Regions from separate parts of the Pseudoalteromonas sp. SR44-2 genome, predicted to be linked through region 1. Evidence: predicted binding sites of a transcription regulator. Region 1 holds the regulator's gene; each other region holds the start of a gene.
The links. Region 1 encodes ArgR, which controls arginine synthesis, uptake and breakdown. Its sites were predicted from a motif close to ANTGAATANNTATTCANT; they were not measured.
Positions count from the first base shown of each region.

Region 2: the regulator ArgR is predicted to act here: its motif matches at 2,221-2,238, upstream of H5115_RS04990 (OadG family protein).
Region 3: the regulator ArgR is predicted to act here: its motif matches at 2,536-2,553, upstream of gltB (glutamate synthase large subunit).

Region 1 is NZ_JACJDW010000009.1:62,821-67,091, reverse strand. It holds gene ispB (octaprenyl diphosphate synthase) at 1-221, shown strand, start outside; gene mdh (malate dehydrogenase) at 469-1,401, opposite strand; gene argR (transcriptional regulator ArgR) at 1,627-2,094, shown strand; gene H5115_RS07685 (Dyp-type peroxidase) at 2,102-3,001, opposite strand; gene H5115_RS07680 (ABC transporter ATP-binding protein) at 3,050-4,099, opposite strand; gene H5115_RS07675 (iron ABC transporter permease) at 4,100-4,271, opposite strand, start outside.
Region 2 is NZ_JACJDW010000005.1:181,408-185,678, reverse strand. It holds gene H5115_RS05015 (aspartate kinase) at 1-404, shown strand, start outside; gene csrA (carbon storage regulator CsrA) at 496-687, shown strand; gene H5115_RS05005 (YcxB family protein) at 738-1,205, opposite strand; gene H5115_RS05000 (hypothetical protein) at 1,340-1,531, opposite strand; gene H5115_RS04995 (DUF1328 domain-containing protein) at 1,590-1,763, opposite strand; gene H5115_RS04990 (OadG family protein) at 2,283-2,528, shown strand; gene oadA (sodium-extruding oxaloacetate decarboxylase subunit alpha) at 2,540-4,271, shown strand, end outside.
Region 3 is NZ_JACJDW010000014.1:101,570-105,840, forward strand. It holds gene gltB (glutamate synthase large subunit) at 1-2,434, opposite strand, end outside; gene H5115_RS10700 (efflux RND transporter periplasmic adaptor subunit) at 3,133-4,271, shown strand, end outside.

The DNA of each region.
Region 1 (4,271 bases):
AAACACAGCTTATTCGTGATGCAATAGAGCACAGTAATGGTATGGAGCATTTAGAGGAAATTTTAACTGCACTAAAACAAACTAATGCGCTTGAGTTTACAATGCAAAAAGCAGAGCTTGAGGCCGAAAAAGCCATTGCCTGTTTAGACTTTTTAGCTGAGTCTGACTATAAGCAAGCACTTATAAGCCTTGCCCGTATTGCGGTTGACCGCGACCACTAGTTTTAACTAGTTACACAGTGTGACATTAATTCTGAGCAATAAAAAAGCCTGCAAATGCAGGCTTTTTTATATACCAATTTTATCAAAACATTAAGCATTCTTTCGGGCTAAATAACTCATTAGCTGCGTTAAATATTATTTATATAGAACAACTATACATCGTAGTATTTGCCTTGCTAACGAGCTATTTATCCATCGTAATAACTGCTCATTTATTTAATGCTATTGGTATCGCTCAAACCGGCTATTACGCCATGAAATCAACACCTTCTTTGATGTCTTTTTTCAGAGTTTCAAGCATGTCATTTTTTGCTTTTGTTTCAAATGCGCTTAGTTCGCCGTAAGAAAGAATTTCTTCTACTCCGTTTTTACCTAAACGTACTGGATGTGCAAAGTACTCTGCATCGCCATTTTCAACAGCAACGTAAGCGTAATCTACAACTTCTTCACCTTGTAGGCCTTTAACTAAAGACATACAAAAACGAGCTGCAGCAGCACCCATAGATAGCGTAGCTGAACCACCGCCTGCTTTAGCATTTACAACTTCAGTACCCGCATTTTGGATACGTGGAGTAAGTGCAGCAACTTCTTCATCAGTGAAAGAAACACCTTCAACTTGAGAAAGTAGAGGCAGAATAGTTGTGCCTGAGTGACCACCAATTACTGGTACTTTTACAGTTGCTACGTCTACGCCTTTAAGTTCAGCAACAAATGCTTCTGAACGAATAACGTCAAGCGTAGTAATACCGAATACGCGTTTAGCGTCGTAAGTACCTGCTTTTTTGAATACTTCAGCAACAATTGGAACTGTGCCATTTACTGGGTTAGTAATAATACCTACTAACGCTTTAGGACAGCTGGCAACAATGCCTTCTGCTAACGTTTTGATGATGCCAGCATTTACATTGAATAAATCAGCACGATCCATACCTGGTTTACGCGGCATACCCGCTGGGATAAGAACGATGTCAGAGCCTTCAAGCGCTTTATTTAAATCGTCTGCGCCAAAGCCTGCAACTTTAACATCTGTTGGGATGTGAGAAAGGTCAACCGCAACACCTGGTACTACTGGTGCAACATCATAAAGTGATAATTCAGAGCCAGCTGGTAAGCCTGTTTTTAATAATAAAGACAACGCTTGGCCGATACCGCCTGCAGCACCTAATACAGCAACTTTCATTGGAATTCTCCGTAATTTGAGGTAGGAAACATTTGTGGCTCTTAAGATAATGAAATTAGCGACTAAAAACAAATTTATCCTGTCTATTTCAAGTATATTTTCGACCATAGTCGTAAACTTATGTGATTTAACGCATCAAACTGGCAAGTTAACTAAACAACTGCTGCATAATTATTCATTTTTGTGTAGAATTTGCGGCATAAATAACAAAAACGAATAAAGACTATGCAACCACAAGATAAACAAGAAGCACTGGTAAAAGCATTTAAATCACTATTAAAAGAAGAAAATTTTGGCTCTCAAGGCGAAATAGTTGATGCGTTAAAAGATCAAGGTTTTGACAATATAAGCCAAAGTAAAGTATCACGCATGTTAAGTAAGTTTGGCGCTGTACGCACACGTAATGCCAAACAAGAAATGGTTTACTGCTTACCTGCTGAAATGGGTGTACCTACGGCTAAAAGCCCATTACGCCAATTAGTAATCGACATTATGCACAACGAAATGATGATCATCATTCGTACCAGCCCAGGTGCTGCTCAGCTTATTGCACGTTTATTAGATTCATTAGGTAAAGCAGATGGCGTACTAGGAACAATTGCAGGCGACGATACTATTTTTATCGCTCCTGCTAAAATATCTGAAATAGATGTAACACTTGAACGCGTTCGCATTTTATTTGATACGGTTTAATAGCAAATTAAATTTGTTTTAAAAACCCTATTGAAGGTGCAAAGAAAGCAGAGCCCATATCGGCTTGAGTAAAATCAAGCCAGTGGTCGTAGCAATCCCCTTCCCCTAAACGACTATTAAGTACTTTTTCAAATGCGGTGCCCGTACAAGCGCATGTAATTGATAACATTCCCTGCTCATACACGTCGCCATAAGGCATGCTTTGATTTAATAGTAGCGGTTGTCCGTCTTCGTCTTTTAGCTCACTTCGCGAAGCATGGCTGGTTTCGATCGCTGGGGTAATTAGCGTGTTATCAAGACGCGTACGTCCCATTATTTGCTCTTGCTCACTCAATGATAAATGCTGCCACATAGTTAAATCATGTTTATAACGCTGAACATGAATATAACTCCCCTGATCTTCAAAGCTATCAGGGTTGCTGATTAAAGCCGTAGCGCGCTTTTTTCTTCCATGTGCGGTGTCGCCACCATAAATAAAACCGTTAAAATCACGACCATCTAAAAAGCGAAAATTCCGAATTTGCTCCACCAGCTCTACATCGGGGGCAAATAATTTTAAAATTTGCAGCGCAAATAAATGGTTAACGTCTTCACGGTCAGAGCGAATTTGCACAAATAAATCGCACGGTTGTACGCTCATTTGGTGATCGCTATGGGTTATATTGGGAAAGCTCTGTAATTCGCTTGGAATGTATTCAGGGAGGATATGCGGCCAGTATTGCGCACCAATAGCAACCATACAAGAGAGCATTGATTCTGAAAATTGATCGCTAAACTCTTCTTCTATAGCGCTTACTTGTTTTAACTTTGCGCGAAGTGATTCGTCTTGACCATCAAACACATTAAAAAATAAGTGCAAACCGTGTAAGTTTGCTTCAGCACAAATCCCTGATTGCGCTTGCGCCATTGTTATTCCTTAGTTTTACAGATAAAAACACAGCGAATAACAAATTAATTACGATTCGAAAAAATTCACCGTGTGAGGTTTTATTTTTATTATAACCTGATCATTATTTTCAAATGACTGGCCATATTGTGCAGCAACTTCAATTTCTTGTTCATCAATAACAAGCGAATAAACATACGCCGAACCAATAAAGCGACGACTTATGATTGTAGCTCGCTTGCTGAATTTGTCACTTTGGTTATCTGCCACTAATTCTATTTGATGAGGGCGCACATATATAAGCCCTGCACTTACATTATGCTTACTCTCAACATAAGATTCGACTAAACCAAATGGTGTTTTATATTCAGTTGCGGTTAACACTTCTGCGCTTAAGTATATGCCCTGACCCAGAAACTCTGCAACCTCCTTTGAACACGGAGATGCAAAAAGCTGCTCAGGCGTGCCTTGTTGCTCAATTTTACCGCGATGCATAATGGCAAGTGTATCTGAAAACGCAAACGCCTCTTCTTTTGAGTGTGTAACAAACACAGCAGATACTTGAGTTGCCTTAATAATTCGACGTATATCGGCAATTAATTCAAAGCGTACTTGTGTGTCGATGTTTGAAAAAGGCTCATCAAGGAGTAATAAACTAGGTTTATAAGCTAATGCACGAGCGATAGCGACGCGTTGCTGTTGGCCACCCGATAACTGATGTGGAAACCTGTCAGCACAGCCAATTAAATGCACAAGCTTAAGCATTTCATCAACGCGTTGCTGCTTTTGAGCTTTGCTCATATTACCAAGCCCAAATGCGATATTATTTGCCACCGTTAAATGCGGAAACAACGCATAATCTTGAAACATCATGCCGATGTTACGATGCTCAGGTGAGACAAACGATTGCTCATCACTCACTAATTTACCGTCTATAAAAATAGACCCTTGCTTGGCTTCAATTAAACCTGCAATCGCTTTTAATGTGGTTGTTTTGCCGCATCCACTCGCCCCGAGTAGGCAAACAATTTCGTCTTTACCCACTGTTAAATCTAAATCGTGAATAACCTTTGTGCCGTTATAGTGGTAGCTCACGCCTTGTAAAATTAAACTACTCATTTAACTACGCTGCTCCATAGAACGATTAATAAAATACAAAGGAATAAACCCAACAATAACAATAAATAATGCAGATATTGAAGCAAGCTCTAATTGCTCATCACTCACATACTGAAATACATGAGTAGCTAAGCTTTCAAAATTAAACGGTCTGAGCAATAGCGCAGCTGGT
Region 2 (4,271 bases), on a different contig from region 1:
GCACGCAATATCTTTCAAAAATATTGAAACTTTTTGCCGAAAATGGCATCGAAATAGATATGATTAATCAAGTTAATCATAACTTTGAAAAAATAGACTATGCTTTTACTGTGCACTCGAATGATTATCTGCAAGCACTTGAATTATTGAGTGAAGATCAAGCTCAGCTCAGTGCTCAAAATATAAGCGGATTGCAAGCAGTAGCTAAAGTTTCTGCTGTTGGCATGGGTATGAAATCACATTCTGGTGTCGCTAGTTTATTTTTTGATGCATTAGCGCAGGAAAATATTAATGTGGTTTTAGTCTCGACTTCAGAGATTAAAATTTCAGTTTTAATAGATGAAAAGTACTTAGAGTTGGCTGTTCGTGCATTACACAAGGCATTTTTAACAGAAAATGGATAGATTGCGAGTTTTTACTTACTTTTCAGTCTAATTTTCATTAGTATGTTTAAGCGGAATCTTATAATTTTTATTGGAACATGGGAGCAAGAGAATGCTAATACTAACTCGTAGAGTAGGTGAAACCCTAATGATCGGTGACGAAGTAACAGTTACTGTTCTAGGTGTTAAAGGAAATCAAGTTCGAATCGGTGTTAATGCACCAAAAGACGTATCAGTGCATCGTGAAGAGATTTACATGCGCATACAAGCTGAAAAGTCGAACCCTAATCCGGGCAATGCTTAATCAACACGTATACGTAGTTGAGTAATTAACTCAACTAGACTAAAAGCCACTCACTGAGTGGCTTTTTTGTTTATAAAAGCGAGTGTTTCAGGACTAAGTATTTGTTTTGATATGTACTGCATGCCGCTTTTGTTTTTAATAATAATACCTTGTTGGGTGTCTATTACTTCGCTTATATTTTGCCATTCTAATTGATAGCTTTTGTAATGATTAGCAGATTTAATACCTTCTTCATCAAAGGTAAGTGTTACCTCAGAGCCTGATGCTCTGCTGAGCATTTGTCTGGTTACCCACCATGGTCTGCGATAGTAAAAAGCGACGCACTCGAGTACCGCTAACATGATCATAAACGATCCTAAGTAATGATCGTCTAAAACATAAATGCCAAATAAACCAAGCGCAACTAACAACACAAGTAAAAAGTATTTAGGTTTTGCACGCTTACTATAAGGGAGTGACTCATCAAAACACTCGTAAAAGTAGGGTTTATCTAATGTGTAGGTGGTTGTGAATACCATTTTGCCTTGCTTTAAATATCGTTTTTTTTATTTTAACAAGCTAACTGCTAAATGAGCAGCTTTATAGTCAGTGATTTTATTACTGGTACAAAAAAACGGCTCGAAAGCCGTTTTTTTTAGCGGTACAAGAAGAATTAACAGTTAGTTTCTTCAGCGTTCACGCCTTCTTTAACATTTTCACATGCATCTTCAACAGAGTTTTGCACGTCAGTTACTGCTTCGTCGATACGTTCGCCAGCATCTTCTGCATGGTTGTCTTCACAACCCATCATGAAAAAACCTGCAAATACTGCGATTAGTGCTGCTTTTAAAGTTGTAGAGTTCATAGTGTAATTCCTTGTAAGTATTAATTAAATTTTAGTGTTTGTCAGTTGAATGCTTTATCTACCTGGGTGATTTACCACGTAGTGCACCTGAAACTAATGAAATCACTAAAAGTACTAAAAAGATAAAAAATATAATTTTTGCTATACCAGCTGCGGCACCTGCGATGCCACCAAAACCTAACACTGCAGCGATTAAAGCAATAACTAAAAATGTAATTGTCCAGCGTAACATTGTTTTCTCCTTGGTTATCAAATTTGCTCATAATAACTAATGCCAGTTATATGCCAAAGTTTATTTTGTATAAATATCAATTGCTTATGATTTTTTGCTGTTATTCTAGTTATTAGTTGGTTAGTAACTTTTACGCTTTGTTATGTAAGTTATTCACACTGTTGCAAATAACTGCTAAATGTTCACTAAATAGACTTATTTTGGTAAGACCAATTAACAAGTGGTGTGTGGCTTTGCATTTTATATTAAGAATTAGTGTTTATTTTTACTTAGCTTGATAGTTAATTAACAACTTCCATATAACTATTAGCTATAGTCGTTATTTCTTGTATGTATTGTAGAGCGCGTGATTGCTGAGTTATAGCATGTAAATTAATTGAGTGTTATGTTGTTTATTGTTTAATTGGTTTTACCAATTTACAAGATGTAGACAAAACGATTAGTTTTGTTATTATCCAGTGAATAAATATTTAATTAAATCGATTTTTTATTTTCGATATGGGTTTCAAGGGGAGAAAAATGGATATAGGTGCTCTACTCACAACGGCTGGTAACTTAATGCTTACTGGCATGGTTGGGGTGTTTGTATTTCTGTCGATATTAATTGGTGCAGTAACGCTTATGTCTAATTTGGTGACGCGCTTTAGCGAACCTGACGTGGCGACACCAGTTAAATCACCATCTTTTAAATCTCAAGGTGTGCCTAATGAGCACATCGCTGCTATTAGTGCTGCCATTGCTCAGTACAAATCAAATAATAAATAAGGGGCACACACATGGCTAAATTAAAATTAACAGAATTGGTATTACGCGATGCTCACCAATCATTATTAGCAACGCGTATGCGCCTAGACGATATGCTACCGATTGCTAGCAAATTAGACGATGCGGGTTATTGGTCTATTGAATCGTGGGGTGGTGCTACATTTGACTCGTGTATTCGTTATTTAGGCGAAGATCCTTGGGAGCGTATTCGTGCACTTAAAAAAGCGATGCCTAATACTAAACAGCAAATGCTATTACGCGGTCAAAACTTATTAGGTTACCGCCATTACGCTGATGACGTAGTTGAAAAATTTGTAGAACGTGCACATAAAAATGGCGTTGACGTATTTCGTATATTTGATGCAATGAACGATGTTCGCAATCTAGAAACAGCTATTAAAGCGGCTGTAAAAGTAGGCGCTCACGCTCAAGGTACTATTTCGTACACAGTTAGCCCAGTTCATACACTTGATATGTGGCTAACTCTTGCAAAGCAGCTTGAAGATATGGGTTGTCATTCAATTTGTATTAAAGATATGGCGGGTTTATTAAAGCCGTACGATGCTGAAAAACTAATTAAAGCACTTAAAGAAACTGTATCTATTCCAATTGCTATGCAGTGCCACGCTACAACAGGTTTAAGTACTGCTACTTACCAAAAAGCAATTGATGCTGGCATTGATATGCTCGATACCGCTATTTCATCAATGAGTATGACTTATGGACATTCTGCAACTGAAACTATTGTATCGATAGTTGAAGGGACTGAGCGTGATACTGAGCTTGATTTAAACCACCTAGAAGAAATTGCTGCTTACTTTAGAGATGTACGTAAAAAATATGCGGCATTTGAAGGTAGCTTAAAAGGGGTTGACGGGCGTATTTTACTAGCTCAAGTACCTGGTGGCATGCTTACAAACATGGAAAACCAACTTAAAGAGCAAGGCGCAGCCGATAAGCTTAATGAGGTTTTACTTGAGATCCCACGTGTACGTGAAGATCTTGGCTTTTTACCTTTAGTAACACCAACGTCGCAAATTGTTGGCACTCAAGCGGTACTTAATGTGCTAACGGGTGAGCGTTATAAAACCATTACTAAAGAAACTGCTGGCGTATTAAAAGGTGAATATGGCTTAACACCAGCACCAATGAATAAAGAGCTACAAGAGCGCGTGCTTGATGGAGCGGAAGTTATTACTTGCCGCCCTGCAGATAACATTGCACCTGAGCTTGCAACGCTTGAAGCTGAGTTATTAAAAGAAGCACAAGAGCAAGGTTTAACACTTGCTGATGATCAAATTGATGACGTATTAACTTATGCATTATTTCCACAAGTTGGTTTGAAGTTTATTAAAAACCGCAACAACCCAGATGCATTTGAGCCAGTACCTTCTGTTGAAGATAAAAGCAGTAAAGCACCTTCTAAATCAGTTTCAAATGGTAACAAAGTGAAGGCTGAGCAGTACAGCGTAAAAGTAGATGGTAAAGTTTATGACGTAGTAGTAGCGCAAGGTGGTGAACTTAAAGAAGTAACATTAAAAGACTCTGAGCACATTCCTCAGTCTGCTTCGGTTGCATCAGGTGAAACACTTAACGCGCCTCTAGCCGGTAATATTTTTAAGATTAAGGTAAAAGCTGGGCAAGTTGTTAACGAAGGCGATGTAGTGATTATTATGGAAGCCATGAAAATGGAAACTGAAATACGCGCTACGCATACCGGAACAATTGCTGAAGTGTTAGTTA
Region 3 (4,271 bases), on a different contig from region 1:
TATAATCACCTGAGCGAACCGCTTTTTGCAGAGTTTGAATAACATCTGGATTATAAGCATGATACTCACCACCGTGAACGTACTTAAATAAACCACCGTGGCTTAATAATTTACGCTTACTTAAAGCAAGTTTGTGCAAACTTTGCTGATCGTCATCAAAGTCGGTAAAGCACGCACCTTGTATACGACTTGCAACGCCTTTAAAGCACATCTCAATAATCGCATCAGATAATCCCACCGCTTCAAACAACATTGAACAACGATAAGACGCAACCGTACTTATGCCCATTTTAGACATAATTTTGTATAAGCCTTTATTAATGGCTTTACGATAAGCAAGGGTCACTTCGCAATACGACTTATCAATAATTTTGCTGTCGCTCATCGCAACTAACGATTCATACGCAAGGTATGGATAAATTGCCGTAGCACCAAAACCTAATAGCACAGCAAACTGGTGCGCATCTCGCACGCTGCCAGTTTCAATGATAATGTTTGATTCACAGCGCAAGTTGTTATCAACTAAGCGTTTTTGTACCGCACCTACAGCCATAGCAGCTGGAATTGGTAAATTTATTTCATCAAAGTTACGGTCAGTTAAAATAAGCATGATACAGCCAGCAGCTGCTTTTTCTTGTGCTTGGTCACAAATACGCGTAACCGCGTTTTCTAAACCCTCTTCAACTGTGTAGGTAATATCAATTTTACAGTAGCTGTAGTGCGCTTCATCAGCATTTAATAGCTGCTGCATGTCTGCGTACATTAAAATTGGTGTATCAAACTGTAGGCGCTTAGCGTGGCCCGTTGTTTCGTTAAATACGTTTTGCTCACTACCAATACAGGTTGCAAGCGACATTACATGGTTTTCACGTAGTGGATCGATAGGTGGATTTGTTACTTGCGCAAATTTTTGGCGGAAGTAATCATAAAGTGAACGATGCCCTTCACTAAGCACAGCAAATGGCGTGTCATCACCCATTGAGCCTGTCGCTTCTTGGCCGTTTTCACCCATTACACGAATAACGCTATCAAGCTCTTCGTTGGTATAACCAAACATTTTTTGATATTTAACTAGCGTTTCGTCATCAAATGAGCGATTACCGGCGTCTTGCTCAGTAAGTTCTTCAAATGGAACTAAACGCTTAACGTTTTCTTCAAGCCATGACTTGTAAGGATGGCGAGATTTTAAATCCTGATCGATTTCATCCGAGTGCCAGATTTTGCCAAGTTTAGTATCAATAACTAATAATTCACCTGGACCAACACGGCCTTTTTCAACCACTTCATCGGCAGTGTAATCCCAAATACCCACTTCTGATGCAAGTGTAATAAAACCATCTTGTGTAATTACATAACGTGCTGGGCGAAGTCCATTACGGTCAAGGTTACACGCCGCAAAACGACCATCCGACATAACAATACCTGCCGGGCCATCCCATGGTTCCATATGCATAGAGTTAAAGTCGTAAAATGCACGTAAATCGTCGTCCATTGCACGGTTTTTCTGCCATGCAGGCGGAACGAGCATACGCATAGCGCGGAATAAATCCATGCCGCCAGCTAAAAATAGCTCAAGCATATTATCTAGGCTTGATGAATCAGAACCGGTTTCGTTTACAAACGGCGCTGCGCTTTGTAAATCAGGAATAAGCGGTGACGCAAACTTATAAGAACGTGCGCGTGCCCACTGGCGGTTACCTTCAATAGTATTAATTTCACCATTGTGTGCTAAATAGCGGAAAGGTTGAGCTAAAGGCCAACGCGGCTGAGTATTAGTAGAAAAGCGCTGATGGAAAACACAAATCGCACTCGTCATACGAATATCAGCTAAATCTAGGTAAAAATTAGGTAAATCCGCAGGCATCATTAAGCCTTTATAGATAGTTACCAAACCAGATAGACTTGCGATATAGAAAGCTTCATCATCAACAATGCGCTTTTCAGCGCGGCGGCGTGCTACATATAAGCGACGCTCTAAGTCTTTAGAACGCCAACCTTCTGGCGCGCTAACAAAAATTTGTTCAAAACCTGGTAATTGCTGTACAGCAATAGGACCCAACATAGATGGGTCGGTTGGTACAACACGCCAACCTAAAATATTTAGCGTTTCTTTTTCTAATTCTTCGCTAAGTATTTGTTTTGCAGCTTGTGCTAAAACAGGGTCTGAATTTAAAAATATCATACCCACTGCGTAGTTTTTGCCTAAGTGCCAATTATGTTCACTGGCAATTGCACGGAAAAAGCTATCTGGTTTTTGTAATAATAAACCACAGCCATCACCTGTTTTACCATCGGCAGATATACCGCCACGGTGCTGCATGCGATCAAGCCCCGTAATAGCAGTACGAATAAGCCTATGACTAGCTTGACCATTAACTTGGGCTATTAAGCCAAAGCCACAATTTTCTTTTTCTAACTTTGAGTCGTATAACATAGACCCCTCCCCTTGCTGCACTGTTAGCGTGGATGAACTGCTCGACGATTTGCTAACAGACGGACAAAACTAGCCTCTATCTTAAATAGAGTCAATAGCATTTTGAATACATATTCACATTCTTGAATATTTCTCACTTCATAGCAAGATTTCTTTTTATCATTATTTTTAACATTTAGCGTTATTTTAACCACTATTTTTTCATGACACTGGTGTCAAGTTTAACATATTGTAAAAAACACAAGCACCCAAAGTCGCAGCTTACGTAAACGTAAAGGTGAGCAAAAGTGAATAAGTATTCAACTCATGAAGGGCTATTCAGTTAACATTTAGATAGTTTTGTGCTATTTCATTACTTTAATGGCTTAACATCCCCGATAATTGCTGCTCATTAGTATAGTTATGAAAGTTCATGTCCTTTTTTGTACATTAATAGTGAATTTTTATTTAAAGCGGTGTCCGATGCGGACATAAAAACTGTCCGCGGACATAACTTTCAAGAACAAAAAATAAAAAGCACTTTAATATCAATGCGATAATAGTTGGCATATTAATCGTATAGCTTTACATATAATCGCTAATTGGAATTACTATGTTTACTCTAAGCTTATTTTTACTCTCTCCTATTGCCGCCATTTGCACAGCAGCTTTATTACTGCTGTGCGAAAAATACATAAAAGCAATGTAGGGGGAATTAAATGATTAAAGATACCAGTGCACAAGACGTACAAGTAAAGGCACCTATAAACTATAAAAAATACGCGATCATCACTGCGGTTATTTTCATTGCATCCTCTACAATTGCTTATATTTTTTTAACTAACCATAGCGCTAAAAGCTCTATTAGCCGCTCAAAAGTACAGGTTGCAAAAGTACATGTTAAAGCGCTCATTCGAGATATTGCCGCCAGTGGTAAAATTGTTGCTGCTAATGCTCCTAAAATCTACAGTCCAGAACGTGGATTTATAGATTTAAAAGTAAAGGCCGGCGATACAGTAAAGCAAGGCAACACACTTGCCCTGCTGCAAAGCCCTGAGTTAACTAACGAATTAAAGCAACAGGAGTCTGTACTTAAAAGACTACAAGGCGAGCAGCAAAGGCAGCATTTGCAAGCAAGACGCCAAACACTCACTTTAAATAAAACACTCGATATGGCACAAGTTGAGCTTAATGCCGCTGAGCGCGAAAATCGCCGGGCGCAGTTATCAATTCAAAAGCACTTAATTAGCCAAATTGATCTTGAAAAAGCAGTTGATGATTTATCCCGAGCTAAGCTCTCATATAAACATGCACAACAAGAGGTATTGCTTGCCAAAGACACGCTCGCCTTTGAACTACAAGCTGCTAAAAGTGATGTGACCCGCCAACAACTTATCGTTGATGATTTAATCAGAAAAGTAAGCAACCTATCTATTAAGGCTACCGTTACTGGGATCGTGGGTAACCTACTTGTGCAACAAAAAGCCGCAGTGACGCAAAGCCAACCTCTTATGACACTCGTCGACTTAAGTAATTTCGAAGCGGAACTCCAAGTACCTGAAAGTTACGCCAACGAATTAGGGCTCGGTATGGAAGTAGAGCTTAAGTTAGGCAATGAAACAGTGATGGGGAATTTATCCGCCATATCACCAGAAGTTAATAATCGTGAAGTAACAGCACGCGTCCGATTTAAAGGTGTTACTAACAACATCCGTCAAAACCAACGCTTAACTGCACGTATTTTACTCGACAACCGAGAAGGTGTAATGCAGGTAAAACGCGGCGCTTTTATGCAGCAAGGCGGAATTTTTGCTTATAAGGTAGAAGGCAATATTGCAAAGCGTATACCTATTACAAT